Regions from separate parts of the Halomonas sp. hl-4 genome, predicted to be linked through region 2. Evidence: predicted binding sites of a transcription regulator. Region 2 holds the regulator's gene; the other holds the start of a gene.
What was found. Region 2 encodes LexA, which represses DNA repair genes until DNA is damaged. Its sites were predicted from a motif close to TACTGTNTANNTANACAGTA; they were not measured.
Positions count from the first base shown of each region.

Region 1: CPH17_RS03250 (LexA family protein) is a predicted target of LexA. The motif match lies at 4,091-4,110, and genes of this name have one in related genera.

Region 1 is NZ_LT907845.1:644,585-652,657, reverse strand. Features, by position in the region: gene radC (RadC family protein) at 132-629, opposite strand; gene CPH17_RS03270 (lambda exonuclease family protein) at 718-1,329, opposite strand; gene CPH17_RS03265 (ERF family protein) at 1,371-2,156, opposite strand; gene CPH17_RS19860 (hypothetical protein) at 2,246-2,422, opposite strand; gene CPH17_RS03260 (DUF932 domain-containing protein) at 2,576-3,544, opposite strand; gene CPH17_RS03255 (hypothetical protein) at 3,634-3,972, opposite strand; gene CPH17_RS03250 (LexA family protein) at 4,129-4,578, shown strand; gene CPH17_RS03245 (Y-family DNA polymerase) at 4,578-5,852, shown strand; gene CPH17_RS03240 (DctP family TRAP transporter solute-binding subunit) at 6,169-7,167, shown strand; gene CPH17_RS03235 (TRAP transporter small permease) at 7,227-7,739, shown strand; gene CPH17_RS03230 (TRAP transporter large permease) at 7,742-8,073, shown strand, end outside.
Region 2 is NZ_LT907845.1:779,642-787,714, forward strand. Features, by position in the region: gene nagZ (beta-N-acetylhexosaminidase) at 1-156, opposite strand, end outside; gene CPH17_RS03835 (L,D-transpeptidase) at 214-738, opposite strand; gene CPH17_RS03840 (TetR/AcrR family transcriptional regulator) at 716-1,393, opposite strand; gene lexA (transcriptional repressor LexA) at 1,650-2,312, shown strand; gene purU (formyltetrahydrofolate deformylase) at 2,315-3,169, opposite strand; gene CPH17_RS03855 (ribonuclease J) at 3,432-5,027, shown strand; gene moaE (molybdopterin synthase catalytic subunit MoaE) at 5,064-5,516, opposite strand; gene moaC (cyclic pyranopterin monophosphate synthase MoaC) at 5,518-6,324, opposite strand; gene mobB (molybdopterin-guanine dinucleotide biosynthesis protein B) at 6,329-6,892, opposite strand; gene CPH17_RS03875 (uracil-xanthine permease family protein) at 6,920-8,073, opposite strand, start outside.

The sequences.
Region 1 (8,073 bases), 140 kb from region 2:
GTGAAAAGTGCGGGTATGTATATGCGTAGGTGCTGAAAGACCGCTTTTGACCGATAGCTGACATAAAAAGAAAGAAAACATCCAACTTGGATCCGCCCCGGCGGGCGGATCCATTTCGATCTACCATACCGCTACAAATACCCCATCTCTGCAAACGACGTGCATCCTTCACTTCCTACCACCACGTGATCAATCACCCGAATGTCCATCAGCCCCAGGGCTTCCTTGAGTTGCTGGGTGATTTGCCTATCCGAATCGCTGGGTTCCGGGTCACCACTGGGGTGGTTATGCACCAGAATGACGGCAGCCGCGTTGTAGGCTAGCGCCGCTTTCAACACTTCACGCGGATAGACGCTGGCGGTGTCGATGGTACCCCGAAACATTTCCTCGAAGCGTATGACACGGTGCAGGGTGTCGAGAAACAGAACGCTGAATACCTCGTGCTCGTAGTCCTGAAGCAGCAGCCGCAAGTGCTCAAACGCTTGTGACGGCTGAGTGATCTTGCAGCCTTTGGCAAGCTTGCGTCGTGCAAAGCCTTTGGCGAGGTTGATGATGTCAGCTTCGGTAACCGGTTCTACGACATGGTAAGTGCCAGCTACTTCACCGGCTTTGAGCTTGCTGTTCGTCATGGTTGTCTCCAAAAAAAGAAAACGCCGGGTGGTGGCCCCGGCGTCTATGTCGTTATGTGATAGAAGGTTCGTCGATGATGAGGTTGGCTCATGCCACCATCACTTGGCTGATGCGTCGCTCCATCTCTTCATGGAACGCCTCAACCCGCTCGGCAATGGTGCTAATCATGATGTCGTCGCGGTAGGCGCGCTTGATGAACAGCGGCATACCGGGCCAGTAGCTGACAAAGTCGATCCATTCCCGCTCGCTGACCCATAAGCCGCCCTGGCACTGGGCAACGTGCTCTGCCGGAATCTCCCCGCTCAGCAGTACCTCGATCTGGAACTTGGGCAGTTTGGTCTTGATTTCCAGCAGCCCGTTAGCGCCGACCAGGCTGTCGGGCGAGTAGCCCACGTCATGGTTGAGGATGATGCCCACTTCCTGGGGTTTCGGCTCACCGGATGTATTGACGTAGAGCGAGCGGGCCACGCCTTCCAACTCATGACCGCGGCGAGTATGCGCATTGCCCTGGAACGGCTCGGCCAATTCGCCGGTCATCCGCTCACCCATCAACTGGTGCATGTAGGTAATGGCCCCGGCACCGAATCCACCAGGGCCTTTGCCGTTGACCAGCAAGGTATTGAGCTCCGACATGGTGACGCGCCCCAAACGCGCCGCCAGCCACTCGGGGGAGCCTTGCGCCATGTTGAGGATCTGCATGGTCGCCTCCTTTACTTGGATAGATAGGACTAAAAGGCCAGTTACTTAACGGCCCGCTTGGAAAGGGACGCCCGCAGCTTGTCGAAGTCGCTATAGGGCACCTGCACGGCAGACCCGTACTTGCCGCTGAACCATTCCTGGGTCGTCGCCGGGCACTGACTGATCAGCCTCTGTATTTGCCCCGCCTGGAAAGCGGTGACTGTCTTGGTACCCGTTTTAGTACTGGCATTGCCGTTATCGTCCTGGCCGCGGGTGGTGATATTGAGCAGCGCGCACAGCACGTAACGCTTGCCGTAGCTGGTGGAGGAGCCAAACGCCTGTACCGCGTTCTTGTTACCGCTGATATCGGCGGGTAGCAGCATGCTGGTTTCTTCACGGTGGCCATCCTTGTGCATCAGGACACCGGTGATCTGGATACCATGCTCCTGCGTCTGAATACGGAAGCTCACCGCAAAGCCATGTTTCTGCATTATCGGGCGCACGGTATCGACGATATCCTCCAGGGTGGCGTAGAAGCCGTTGTTGGTTTGCCCTCGCTCCTCGATGCTTGGCAGTTCGGTCTGCATCGCTGCCATGGCCGCGCTATAGGCCATCATGGCCTGGCGATCCATCACCCGCTCCTGCATCTGCAGCAAACGCTCCATCTTGTCGATGTCGACGTCCGGGTTCAGCGCGGCACGCTCGATCACCTGAATGATCGCAGTGCTGTCGGCGGTGGGATGTGCCTCCAAGGAGGCCGGTGTGTTTGTCGAGGCAGCGTCTGGCTGAATAGCTGATGACGATGTTTCGGGGTGATTGGAATTGATGACATGGGTGCGTTGTGCCATGAGGCACCTCCGGTTATCTCGAATCGATACAGGGATAATCCAACGCCCAAACGTTGCTGGGCTGGTTGGAAGCGGTAAGGCGGGTAGGGTTAGTCGCCCAGGTGATCGGCCAATGTCTCGGCATCCAGGGGCTCCAGGTGGACTTCCGCCCGGTAGAACTTCCCCTGGGCGCAGACGACGGTCTCGGCGTGATGTTTTTGGTTGGCCAGCAGGGCTTCGGTCAGTTGTGTCAGCCCGGTTTCGACGGTGTGGGAAACGAATGTCATGGCAGTTCCTCGTATAGGGTAAGCCCCACAGCAAAACGCCCGGCCTTGATGGGGCCGGGCGTTTATGCCGTGGAGGTGGTTAGTGTCACTGGATAGGGAATAGCGTGATAATGGGATATCCGGGAAATCGATGAAGCGACGTTAAGGGGCTGATTAAGCCACCAGCGCAAGTGCGGCATCGAGCGCTTCCTGCTTTAGCTGCGCGCCCTGTCCGAACCAAGCCGAGTCCATGCGGGTATCGTTGCTACGCGCCCGTTTCTCGTGATCGACATACTCGGTGACCGCATTGAGCAGGCCCCAGGCCGTGTCCTTGGCGGTGACCAGGTGCGAGCCCCGACCTTCGCCGCTATAAAGCTTCTGCACTTTATTCAGTGCCCGGTAGTTCGGCAGCTTGGAAGGATCATCCAGAGGCTTTTCGGCCCCGCAAATCACCGACTGCAGGTACTGCTGGGCTTCACGGCGGTTGATCTTGCGTTCCGACAGGGCCTTCATGCGGTACATGAAATCGTTCCACTGGGACACGGAAATCCCCAGCTGTCGCTTGACGGCCCGCGGGTCGAACTCCGACCGGTGGGGGACCTTCACCGCCTGCGAAGTGCCATCAATGGCGATCTGCAGCGTGTTGTTACACACCACCCGTACCGTGGTGGGCGTGGCCATCGTCGCTAGGGTGCCATCGCATGATGTCGCCAGCAGCAGGTAGTCGTTCACCTCATCCTGGCCTTGAAGCGACGTGCTCAGCCCGCTGCGTGCCAGGGCCCAGAACTTGCGACCACCCTTGAGAACCCCCGCAGTTTCCAGCTCATACCCGGCGTACTCCGTCAGGTCGCGGTAGAACTCCAGAATCTCTTCCGGCTGGACCACCTTGTAGCGCTGCGATACCACCGACAGCGGTGCCTTGTTGTCCGAGCGGTAGAGCACCTTCTGCTCGGGGAAGGAATGAATGCTGCCCAGGTGGCTAGCCCCTTCGGCAATAAAGCGCACCGGCGCTTCTTCGATGTGCCAGTTCATACCGGCCTGTTGTTGCCAGACCTCTAGCGGTTGATGACGGGTCAGTTGTTGCCCCAGACCATGCCAGGGGGTAGCGCCGACGTAAGCCATTTGTTCAACGAGATGTGCCATGGTCATTCTCCAGACGTAAAAAAAGCGCTGACAGAGCTGCCAGCGCATGGGTAGGTGTTGAATAAGCTGTATCGCTATAAAGCGGTGTATCAGCGTGCGGATGCCAGGGGCGGAAAGGGGTGACGAAAGATATGCCCGCACGATAGGCAGAGCCACGGGGTGCCTTCACCGGGCGGCAGCCATTGCGAGAAGAACAGGGCGGCGACCCGCGCCCCCGACTGTCCACCGGCAATCGCACCCATCATCGCGACGGGCAGCTTGGCGAGCGGAAAGCGCGCAGTGGCTATCGACAAGGGCCCCGTGACCGCGACTGATCGCCAGGCACCGATCGCCCCGCCAATCAGGCAACTCCCCGTGGTGCCGATCCGTTGAGCGGTATCAAGGTTGAGCATGCGCGTTTCAGCACAGTTAAAGCAGGGTGGTGGCATAAGTGGCACTCCTATGGTCAGGGAAGCGATCCCTGTGGTGGGTTCATGGGAGTGATATAGATCTCAAAATAAGTGGCGTTGACCTTGTTGGTGTTGCGTCAACCGGCGTCTTTCTTGATACTGGCTATATATACAGTTATAGAGAGACGCCTTACCATGTCATTGCCCGTTTCCCTGCTGGGCCGAGCAGACGTTGCAGCCCCGTTATGCCCGTTACCGCTTTATTCGAGTGCCGTGCGTGCAGGCTTTCCGTCCCCCGCCGATGATCACCTGGATACCGACCTAGACCTTCACCAGTATGTGGTCAAACGCCCGGCATCGACCTACTTCGTGCGCTCTGAGGGGGACTCCATGATAGGGGATGGCATCCATCACGGTGACTTGTTGGTCGTGGACCGCAGCCTGGATGCGTTGCCAGGCCGGATTGTGGTGATCTGCGTTGATGGCGAGCTGACCGTGAAACGACTGGAACGGGTTGGCCAACGCACCTACCTCAAAGCAAGCAATCCCGCTTACCCACCCATTCCCATTGACGGGCGGGAGTACCACGTCTGGGGTGTCGTCACTCATGTGCTGCACAGCCTGCCCGGGGCAACCCTGCAATGATGGCCTTGGTCGATTGCAACAATTTCTATGTGTCCTGCGAGCGGGTCTTCAACCCGGCACTGGAAGGTCGGCCGGTGGGCGTGCTCTCAAATAACGATGGGTGCGTGGTGGCTCGTTCCAACGAACTGAAAGCCCTTGGCGTCGAGATGGGCGCGGCAATGCACCTGCTGTCGCCCCAGATCCGCCGTCAAGCCATCCTACTGTCGAGTAATTACGCTTTGTACGGCGACATGTCCCGGCGCGTCACGGAGGTGCTGGGCGAGTTTTCACCCCATGTCGAGGTGTACTCGATTGACGAGAGCTTCGTAGGGTTCCAGGGCTTTGACTCCGACAAGCTGGAGGATTACGGGCAAAAATTGCGAGAGACGGTTAAACAGTGGACGGGCATTCCGGTCTCGGTGGGCTTTGCACCCTCCCGCGTCCTGGCCAAGGTCGCCAACCATGCCGCCAAGAAACACCCCGCCTACAGGGAGCAGGGCGTATGCAAGCTGATGGCTGACAGCATCGAGACCCAGGCGCTGTTGAAACAGTTGCCCGTCATGGAGCTGTGGGGTGTGGCCCGCCGCACTGGCGAGCGCCTGCGGGTCATGGGCATCGAGACAGCGTGGGATCTACGCGAAGCCGATCCGAAGCACATACGGCGGCATTTTAGCGTGGTCCAGGAACGCATCGTGTGGGAGCTGAGGGGTCAACCGGTGATACAGCTGGACAACATGAGCGAACCCAAACAACAGATCATGGTATCGCGTTCGTTCGGACGACTGACCAATAATCCGCATGATCTTCGCGAAGCGCTTAGGCAGCATGCCGCCAGGGCCGGGGAGAAGCTTCGCAAGCAAGGCAGCGTGACCAGTGCCGTGATGGTCTTCATCCGCACCAATCCCTTCCGCAACGACTTGCCGCAGTACACCAACCGCGTCGTCATCTCATTGGAACGACCCACCGACGATAATCGGGAGATCACGGCCGCTGCGGTACAGGGCTTGCGGCAACTTTGGCGTAAGGGCTACGCCTACCAAAAAGCCGGCCTGATGCTGCTCGACCTTTCCCCCAAGGCCAATCGCCAGCTCACTCTCGCCGAGACCCCGCAAACCGAAGCAGACGCCAAGCGAAGCGAGCGTCTGATGGCCACGGTTGATAAGCTCAATCGGGAGCTGGGGCGAGGCACCATCCAGATGGGCCTGCCCCGCAAAGGGAACGCTTGGGCGCTACGCAGTGAGCGGCGTACGCCACGTTACACGACACAGTGGAATGAGCTGCTGGCTGTTAAGTAAGACGGCTACATTCAATTCAAAACTTGTAGGCCGCTTTCTAAGGACAAAATACTCCCATAGAGAGATTTTGGAAATTATAGAATACGTATTCACTAAATAATACTAAAGTATATTTTCAATATTATCATGGGTTTATATTTTATGTTTGCCAAATATTTAATAGGCTTTATTGCATACGTATTCATTATTTACTACAACTTTACTTGGGCTTGAGCAGCGTGACAGAGTCTCGACTGTTAGCCCATATCGAATTAAGTAACTGACTACAAACACAAAACAGACAGCTTTATTGCTGGACTACGACCAGGAGTGCTGCATGACACATTTCCTCAAAAAGACCTTACCTCTTACATCTCTGGCCGCTGCCGTCGCTTTAGCCACTTCTAGCTCATCTTTTGCGCAGGAAGAGCGTGTCATTGAAGTGAGTCTACCGCTTGGTCCCGAATCACAGCAGGGCGTCGGGGTGCTTAAATTTGGTGAAGAACTTGAACGCCTATCTGATGGCCGCCTAACTATTGATCCTCAGTATGACAATGCTCTAGGTGCTGAGCGTGAGGTCATCGAAGGCATGGGTTTAGGTATGATTGATGCTGGCATTGCATCGACTGGCCCGATGGGTGGTTTTGTGGACGAGTTCCTGCTCTTCGATCTTCCATACATTTTTGAAAATCATGAGCATGCCTATGCTTTCCTGGACAGTGAGCATGGTGAGGAGCTTGCTCAGTTGGCCGAAGAAGAGATGAACGTTAAGTTTCTTGCTTGGATGGAAAATGGTTTCCGTCATAACACTAACTCGGTACGCCCACTTGAGAAACCAAGCGATTTAGATGGTATTGATCACCGCACGCAGGAAAGTCGCGTTCAAGTTGATACTTGGGAAGCTTTAGGTGCCGACGCCACTCCAATGGCCTGGACTGAGGTGTACACGGCACTGCAACAAGGCGTTATGGAAAGCCAGGAAAATCCTCTGGCCACAATCTATGACGTCAACTTCTACGAAGTGCAGGATTACCTGAACCTGACTCAGCATGTTTACTCACCAGCACCTCTAATGATGGGCCTGGATCTCTTCAATTCGTTCAGTGAAGAAGATCAGGCCATCATCATGGAGGCGGCTCAGGCTGCTCTCCCCGTTCAGCGTGAAGCAAGTCAGGAACTGGAGGAGCGCTTCCAAGGAGAGCTTGAGGAACTGGGAATGACGGTGACCGAGCCCGACCTTGATCCCTTCCGCGAGGCGGTTCGTCCGGTGATCGATGAATGGAGCTCTACTGTCGGTGAAGATCTCGTCGACGATGCCATCAACTTCGACTACTGAAATCGCTATACCCGCAGGGGTTAAGCCTCTGCGGGGCTACGCTTGAATGTGAGGCAGCTATGAAGAAATATCTATTGCTAGCCAACAGGGTCATCGATCATTTCAACAAGCTGATTGGTTGGGGGCTAGCCACGCTTCTGCTGGTGATGACCGTGCTCATCTTCTGGCAGGTATTTGCTCGATTCGTTATAGGCAGCCCACTGCATTTCTCTGATGAAATCGCTCGTTTCTGCATGTTATGGCTGACGTTTCTTGGTGCCGGGTATGCCTATCGAAATGGGTTGCTAATTTCCGTAGATATCCTGCTTGAATATTCCGGCAATAAGTTGGCTAGCCTGCTGAGAATTGCCGTCGTTCTGTGTTCATTCCTCTTTGCCTTCATCATGGTGAAATACGGGTTTGAATTGACTGATCGTGTTTCAACCCAAACCGCACCCAGCACTCGGATTTCTATGATGTGGCCATATCTCGCAGTTCCAGTAGGTGGCATCGTAATTATGATTAATAGCGTGGGCTTGCTGATAGACGAAGTGCTCGGCACACCGCCAAGTCCCAAGCAGGAGGTGATTTGACTATGGCTATTCTCCTGTTCTTGTTATTGATATCACTGTTCATCATCGGTGTACCAATCGCCTTCTCTCTTGGGTTAGCCTCTGCGGTTACAGTCTGGCAGGGCGACATAATGCCATTGGTAGTCGTAGCCCAGCAGATCGTAGCATCTGTGAACTCATTTCCATTGATGGCGATCCCGTTTTTCATTCTGGCGGGTTATTTGATGCAGGGGGGTGGGATATCTAAACGCCTGGTAGATTTCTCGGATACGCTAGTCGGTGGCATGACGGGTGGGTTAGCGATGGTAGCCATCGTTACTTCATTGTTCTTTGCAGCCATCTCGGGATCAGGCGC
Region 2 (8,073 bases):
CTCGCCACACAATCGACGTACCTGATAGGCGTCTTCGACATTGCGCGAAAATAGGATGACGCCTCCCACCGCGGGCGTTTTCAGCAACTGCCGGTCTGCAGCGGTCAACGTGGTCCCCTCAAGGTCCAACATGACCGAGCCTAATGGATGTGTCATAGCGGGATGTCCAAAAAAAGCGCCAATACTAGACGATGATTAGCGTGAATCCAACGATCAATGCCTGTCGTGAAGCCAGACAGGCGTTCCGGGTGGGGCCTGTTCAAAGAGCCAAAGGAGGTCGTCATTACGCAAACGCACACAACCATGCGAGGCTGGCTGGCCCATTGGTTGATCCGGCGGCGTACCGTGCAGATAAATATAACGACGCTGCGAATCCACCAGGCCGCCACGGTTTAACCCCGATTCAAGTCCACATAGCCATAGAATGCGCGTCAGAATCCAATCTCGCTCAGGGAACTCAGCAGCCATCTCAGTGTTAAACACTTCCCCCGTCCAGCGACGGCCTTTAAACACGGCGTTTTCCGGGGCATTACCGCCAATCGCGGCGCGAATATAGTGCCAGCCAATAGGCGTTTTCCCACTCCCGTCTTGACACCCAACGCCGGCACGCCCGGTGGAAATATTACACTCATAGCGACATACATCGCCTTGCCAGGCACGTAACTGCTGTGCCTGAATGGCAATTTCGAGCCATAACGCCTGGCGGGGAGGCAACTCAATGAGCGACGGTGTCTGCATGATTCTCAATGTCTTTCTCGTCAGGTAGCGGCGCGTTCATTGCCGCCACCACCACCGGTCGAAGGCGGCGAACCAAGTCGCGCACCGTGACGTGCTGGTGGTAATCCTTTTCAGCAATATCGCGCAGCGCATCCAGTCCCGAAAGCGTAAAGATGACGGTACCTAACATAAAGTGTAGCCGCCAAAAGCGCTCGGCGTCCGGCAAATCAGGAGTGGCGCGGCGCACTAAATCAGTGAATCGGCTAAAGACATCCCCGTATTCTTGCTGAATGTAGCGGCGCAAATGGCCCTGGGCTTGGCTGTACGCAAGGCCAAGCAAACGCATAAAGACTTTTAGGCTATTGCGCTCAGCGGGCACCGTCAGCACGGTTGTCGCCATGGTTTCGAGCAGCACCTCAAGGGGAATATCGCGCCCTTCATAGCGAGCTTCAAGATCGTCTAGAGCACTATGAAAACGCTGCGAAAACGGATCCAGATAACGCGCGAATACCGCCTGAATAAGCGCTTTTTTAGAGCCAAAGTGATAATTCACCGCGGCCAAGTTGACTCGCGCCTTACTGGTAATATTGCGTAAGGACGTCTCGGCAAAACCACGCTCTGCAAAGAGCACTTCCGCAGTATCTAGAATGCGCGTCACCGTATCCGATTGAGCCATGCTGCTCTCCATAAAAACGGTCCATAAAAACGGCTGTTTTAAACAAACTAGGATACTACGTTATCGCTAGATAGCTCTCAACGTTTACCTGGCGATAAAAGACGCACCTGTAGCGCAACCGCATCTCCTTATACATCAGGTTGTTAGCCAGACTAACTCAAAGATATACTGGACAGGGAAACATACTGTATACTTAACCACATAGCCAAAAGGTAAACAGACGCTGTCTTGCCCACTTATTCAATTGGAGGCTGGTATGTCGCGGCCGTTAACTGTTCGTCAACAAAATGTCTTCGACTTTATTGTCAAAACCATGGCCGAGCTTGGCTATCCGCCTACCCGGGCCGAAATCGCCAAAGCGCTAGGGTTTCGCTCGCCCAATGCGGCAGAAGAGCATTTGCGGGCACTTGAGCGCAAGGGCGTCATACGCATCATCCGCAACACATCCCGCGGTATCCGCTTACCCAACCAGGAGCCCCAGGAGACGCTTGATACCCAACCATCAGCAACGGATCAGGCGACGGGTTTACCTATTATTGGCGAAGTCGCGGCAGGCAGTCCTATCCTGGCCGCCGAGCACATTGACCGCTACTGCCCCTTACCCGCCGACTACTTCACGCCCAAAGCGGACTATTTGTTACGTGTGCGCGGGCTTTCAATGCAAAACATCGGCATTCTGGAAGGCGACCTGCTCGCTGTACACCGTACCCAGCACATTCGGGATGGGCAAATTGTCGTTGCCCGCCTGGAAGATGAAGTGACCGTTAAGCGTTTTAAACGCGAAGGCCATCACGTCACTTTAATCGCGGAAAACACCGACTTTGCCCCGATCGAGATCGACCTACGTAGCCAGCCACTCGAAATCGAAGGTGTGGGCGTCGGCGTTATCCGCGGTGGCAATGGCCAAGCGCTTGGCTAACGCTAGCTAAACACGATGGTTTTATTACCGTGCACCAGCACGCGGTCTTCCAAGTGCCAACGAAGACCTCGTGCTAGCACGGCTTTTTCCACGTCACGCCCAAAGCGCACCAGAGCCGTCGGTGTATGACAGTGACTGACCCGGTGGATGTCTTGCTCAATGATAGGTCCCGCATCCAGCTCTTGGGTAACGTAATGGCAAGTTGCGCCTATTAGCTTTACACCGCGCTCATAGGCTTGGTGATACGGCTTGGCACCGGCAAATGAGGGCAGAAAGCTGTGGTGGATATTGATCACCTGCCCCGCATAGCGCTGGCACAACGCTGGCGGCAGAATTTGCATATAGCGGGCCAACACCACGCAGTCTGCTCGCGCTTGGTCAATATGCGCTTGCACTTGCCCAAAGGCCGCTGGTTTATCCTTGGGATCCACGGGAACATGGTGATAGGGAATACCGTACCACTCGGTTAACGACCGCATATCATCATGATTCGATATCACGCCAACAATATCGCAATCAAGCTCACCTACCTGCCAGCGGTAGAGTAAATCAACCAAACAATGTGATTCTCGCGATACCATCAACACGACCCGCCGACGCTTCTGGGTATCGACCAACGCCCACTGCATATCAAACTGCGCAGCCACAGGTTCAAAGGCCGAACGTAACGCTTCCGCCGACATACCCAATGAATCCGCTAATATTTCGTAGCGCATAAAAAAACGCCCGGTTTGCAGATCAGAATGCTGACTAGCCTCAGTAATAGACCCGCCTTGCGCGGCAATAAAACTCGATACTTCCGCCACAATTCCCACCTGGTCTGGGCAGGACACCACTAAACGATAAAAATGCGACATAGTCATTACTCTTAACGGTTTACCACGCGGCTATTGTCATGGCCGTCCATGGGCATTCAACAAACGTCTAGTGTACCCAATGCGACGCCCGCAATCATCGACTGTCACGGCGATGATTGTTAGCCGACCGCCGCTTACCGTATAGTTGAGGAATTATTTTTTAGGCTTTATTACTCTGATGCATCCACCGCGCGCTCATATTCGTCCCCGTCGTCGCCCCCCATTGCGCATCTTGCCGTTAGGCGGTTGTGGGGAGATTGGCATGAATCTGACGCTATATGGCTACGAGGATCACTGGATCGCCGTGGATTGCGGCATGATGATTCGTCAGGATTTACCCAACGCTCCGCTCCAAGTCCCCAACCTGGCGACGCCGAAAGCATTGGGCATCGCGCCTAAAGCGCTGTATATCACCCACGGGCATGAAGACCATATTGGCGCAGTTGCCTGGCTCTGGCCTCACTGGCAATGCCCCATTTATGCCACGCCCCTGGCGGCAGGCTTATTGCGTCTCAAATTTGCCGAGCATCAACTCAGCAGCGCCGCCATCCATGTAGTCGAGCCCGGTGAGGCCTTGCAAAGCGGCCCTTTCATCCTTCGCTATCTGGCGGTTCCTCACTCAATACCCGAGAGCTGCGCGTTGATCGTCATGGCAGGTCTCTACCGCGTGCTGCATAGCGGGGACTGGAAGCTTGATCCCGAGCCGATCATCGGTGAGCCGATCAATCAAGCACAGTTCAAGGCACTCGCGCCAGTTGACTTGGTGATAGGCGATTCCACTAACGCTCCGATGCCAGGCCACTCGGGCAGCGAAGGTGATGTCGCCCGAGCACTTGCCGCAACGCTCGCCGCCTGCGAAGGCAGAGTGATTGTTTCCTGCTTCGCCAGTAATTTAGCCCGCGTGTTGGCAATTGGGCGCGCAGCTTATCAGTGCGGACGGCGTGTTAGTTTGATGGGACGCTCAATGGAACGCATGGTAGGCGTCGCCCGCGGTCTCGGCTATTTGGACGATTTTCCGACGTTAGTGCCCGCCCACGACCTCGGTTACCTCCCCCCCGATGAAGTCGTCGTCATTGCCACAGGCAGCCAAGGCGAGCCGCGTGCTGCGCTTCAACGGCTTGCTCAGGGCCGTCACCCTCACGTTGATTTACAGCCAGGCGACAACGTGATTTTTTCCGCGAAAGCGATTCCCGGGAATGAGCGACCCATTGAGCAGCTAAAAAAGCGTTTGCAACAACTTGGCGTTCGGCTCTTCGATGAATTCAGCCACCCCGAACTACACGCGACGGGGCACCCGGCACAGGAGGAAATGACTCGCTTTTATGAGTGGTTAATGCCAAGACACCTGCTGCCTGTCCACGGGGAAAGCCAACATCAACAGGCCCATCAACAGCTAGCGGCGACTCTTGGTATTAATGCACCGCTAGCACCCGTCAATGGCGACATGATTCGCTTTGATCAAGAGGGGCTGCATCACGAGCAGCACTACCCGCAACCACCATGCATCGTCAGTCAGAACAGTGTTGTCCCCCACCCTGGGCTGGAAAGCGACAGTAGCGCCCACCCGCGCCGGGGCAGCCTTTATTTAGCGCTGCCAGTTACCGCTACGACTACCGGCTGGGCGCGCATTGGACGCCTAATGCTGGATAACACAAGCGCCAATGCGCTGGACGAAGACAGCTTCAGCGAATGGTTGGATGACCAGCTTGCCGAACTGCACGCTGATACGTTAGCGGACCTGAGACTTGGCCTCCAGCCGCGTTTAATCGCCTGGTTAGCCGAGCGGCTACAGCATTTACCTGATGTTCACCTGCAGATTATGGCCAGCGAACTGCCTGCTCCCATCGTTGACGATTAAGACAACGCTACTTCGCCGTTCTGTCGGCCTGCGAAATTACCAGCGGGCGGCATCGTCGATATCTGAACGGCGCTCTTTAACCCAGTAATCACCCTGAAGGCCGTGTTCTTTTTTCCAAAAAGGCGCTTGGGTTTTTAACCAGTCCATAATGAAATCACAGGCCTCAAAGGCTTCCCGGCGATGCGCGCTTGCCACTAGCACTCTAACAATGGCATCACCCGGACGCATATGCCCCACTCGGTGAATAATCGTAACGGCGTTGAGTGACCAGCGCTGCCCCGCCTGCTCAGCAATACGCTGGAGGGTGGCCTCGGTCATTCCTGGATAGTGCTCCAGGGTCAGCCCCGTAACGTCAGGGGTTTCGTTAAAGTCACGTACCAGCCCAGTGAAGCTAACAACCCCTCCTATATCCGTGCGTCCGGCGATGCAGGCATCATAACCATAGGCCATATCAAAAGGCGCCGCTTGAACGCGGATGCTAATATCCATCTTAGCCCCCTGTAACGGGTGGGAAAAAAGCCACCTCGTCATCGTCGGTAATTCGCGCGCCATCGTTGGCCATGACCTGGTTGATCGCACAAAGCGTGCGTTGGTCCTGCAATAGTTGAAAGCGTTCGTCCTGAGCCGCTAAAGCGGCTTTCAGCCCCGCAATATCGCGACTGGGCAGTTGGTCAAAAGTCACCACCCGTTCGTTTTCACCCAGTTGCTCACGCAGCTCGGCAAGAAACTTGACCAGTACGCAAGGCGAATGACAACGATCTCCCAAGCTGACTTCACCGGCGGTGCCTTGGCCTGTGACAATCGGCGGCGGCGCTTCAGGCGTGGTCTCGCGCTGATACTCTCCCCGCTGACCGCCGCGTTTGCTATCAAGCTGTACCGCGTCAATACGCATGCTTTTATCTACCGCTTTACACATATCGTAAAGCGTTAAACAGGCCACCGAGACTGCTGTCAGTGCTTCCATCTCGACCCCGGTACGCCCATTTAATCGACAACTCGCGGTAACATGGACACAGCTTTCTGCGGGATCCACATCAAACTCAATGGCCACTTTAGAAAGCGCCAACGAGTGACAAAGCGGGATCAGCTCATGGGTACGTTTTGCCGCCTGAATCCCCGCAATACGTGCAGTTGCCAGTACATCACCTTTAGGTAAAGAGCCTTCACTTAGCTGCGTCAGGGTGGCAGGAAGCATCACAATGCGCCCAGATGCAACCGCCTCGCGGCGCGTCTCTTGTTTATCTGAAACGTCTACCATACGGGCTTCGCCGCGGCTATTGAGATGAGTTAACTGCATGGTGTCACCTATCAGTGCGTGAAACATCATTGAGCCGTTGGCCCGCCATCCATTCGATTATCCAACTTGCAATGGCGTCCGTATCATTAAGCGCTAGCTGCCTCCTTGCAGCGGGCAAGGCGACCGGCGACGGCCCATCAAGCGCGACGGCTTCAACGCCTGGGCCTAGTAGAATATCTGCGTCCCCAATGCCATTACGATAAAGCACCAGCTTGGCCAAGGGCCATGCTTTAAAGCCTTCCACCAGCACCAGATCAGGTGAGTGTACAGCCATCATCGCCAGTAGCTGATTTAAATCCGGCTCTTCACCGCCTGGGGTTTCCTGCATCAACGCTAGGCGTTGGTTTGATGCGACCAGAATAGGTGTCGCCCCGGCACTGCGTAGCTTATAGCTATCTTTCCCGGGTTGGTCGACATCAAAGCGATGGTGAGCATGCTTAATCACCGCCACCTTAATGCCCTCGGCCCGAAGCCGCGGTAACAACTGCTCGAGCAGCGTCGTCTTCCCCGTCCCACTCCAGGCAGCAATCCCCAACACGGGAAAAGCTAGCGATGAATTCAACTGCATAAGCGAGCTGCTCCAAATAGACAAGGGTTAGTGAGCATCGCCAGCGTCAGCTTTTTCCTCGGCTGGCAGTATCCAGTTCAACGCAATACCGACCAGCGCCGCCAGGCTAACGCCTTGCAGCGTAAACTGGCCACCGCCCACCTGCATGCCGCCAATACCAAAAACAAGAATCAACGAGACAACGACCAGATTACGCGGGGCGGTTAATGAATGCCCGGCACGCACCAACGTATTCATCCCGATGACCGCGATAGAACCGAACAGTAGCGTCATAATCCCCCCCATTACAGGCCCGGGGATGGTTTGCAGAAGCGCCCCCAACTTGGCAATAAAGGCCAGCGCAACGGCCAGTACCGCCGCGACCACCATATAGCGAGGGTTAAACGCCCGGGTTAGCGTCACCGCCCCCGTTACTTCTGAATATGTAGTATTGGGCGGGCCGCCAAATAGCGCGGCCACCGTGGTCGCTAAACCATCGCCTAACAGCGTACGATGCAGCCCCGGCTTCTCCAGGTAGTTACGCCGAGTTACCGAACCAATAGCCACCATATCACCAATATGCTCCACCGCTGGGGCAATCGCGACAGGAATCATAAACAGAATGGCCGCCCAGTGAAAACTTGGCGCAGTAAACGCAGGGATGGCCAACCAGTTAGCCTCACGCACCGGCGTAAAGTCGACCAGGCCCATTAACAGCGCCAGGCAATAGCCAACTATTATGCCGCCCATAATAGGGATCAAACGCAGCAATCCACGGCTAAATACAGCCAAGACCAAGGTAACCAGTAGACTTACCATGGATAAAAACAGCGCCGCACCATAACCGATGTGATCGCTGGTTTCGCCGGTGGCCATATCAACCGCCACTGGAGCCAACGCCAGGCCAATAACCATAATCACCGGGCCTACTACGACGGGTGGTAATAGGCGATGCAGCCACTCGGTTCCCTTCACGCGGATCGCCGCCGAAATGGCCACGTATACCAACCCTGCCACCATCAAACCACCGAGCGTTGCCGAGACACCAAAGTTAGCTATCGACCCTTGAATCGGTGCAATAAAGGCAAACGAAGAGGCAAGAAAGACCGGTACCGTTAAGCCGGTTACCGTATGAAACACCAACGTACCGACCCCGGCGGTGAACAACGCCACACTCGGATCAAGCCCCGTCAACAGTGGCA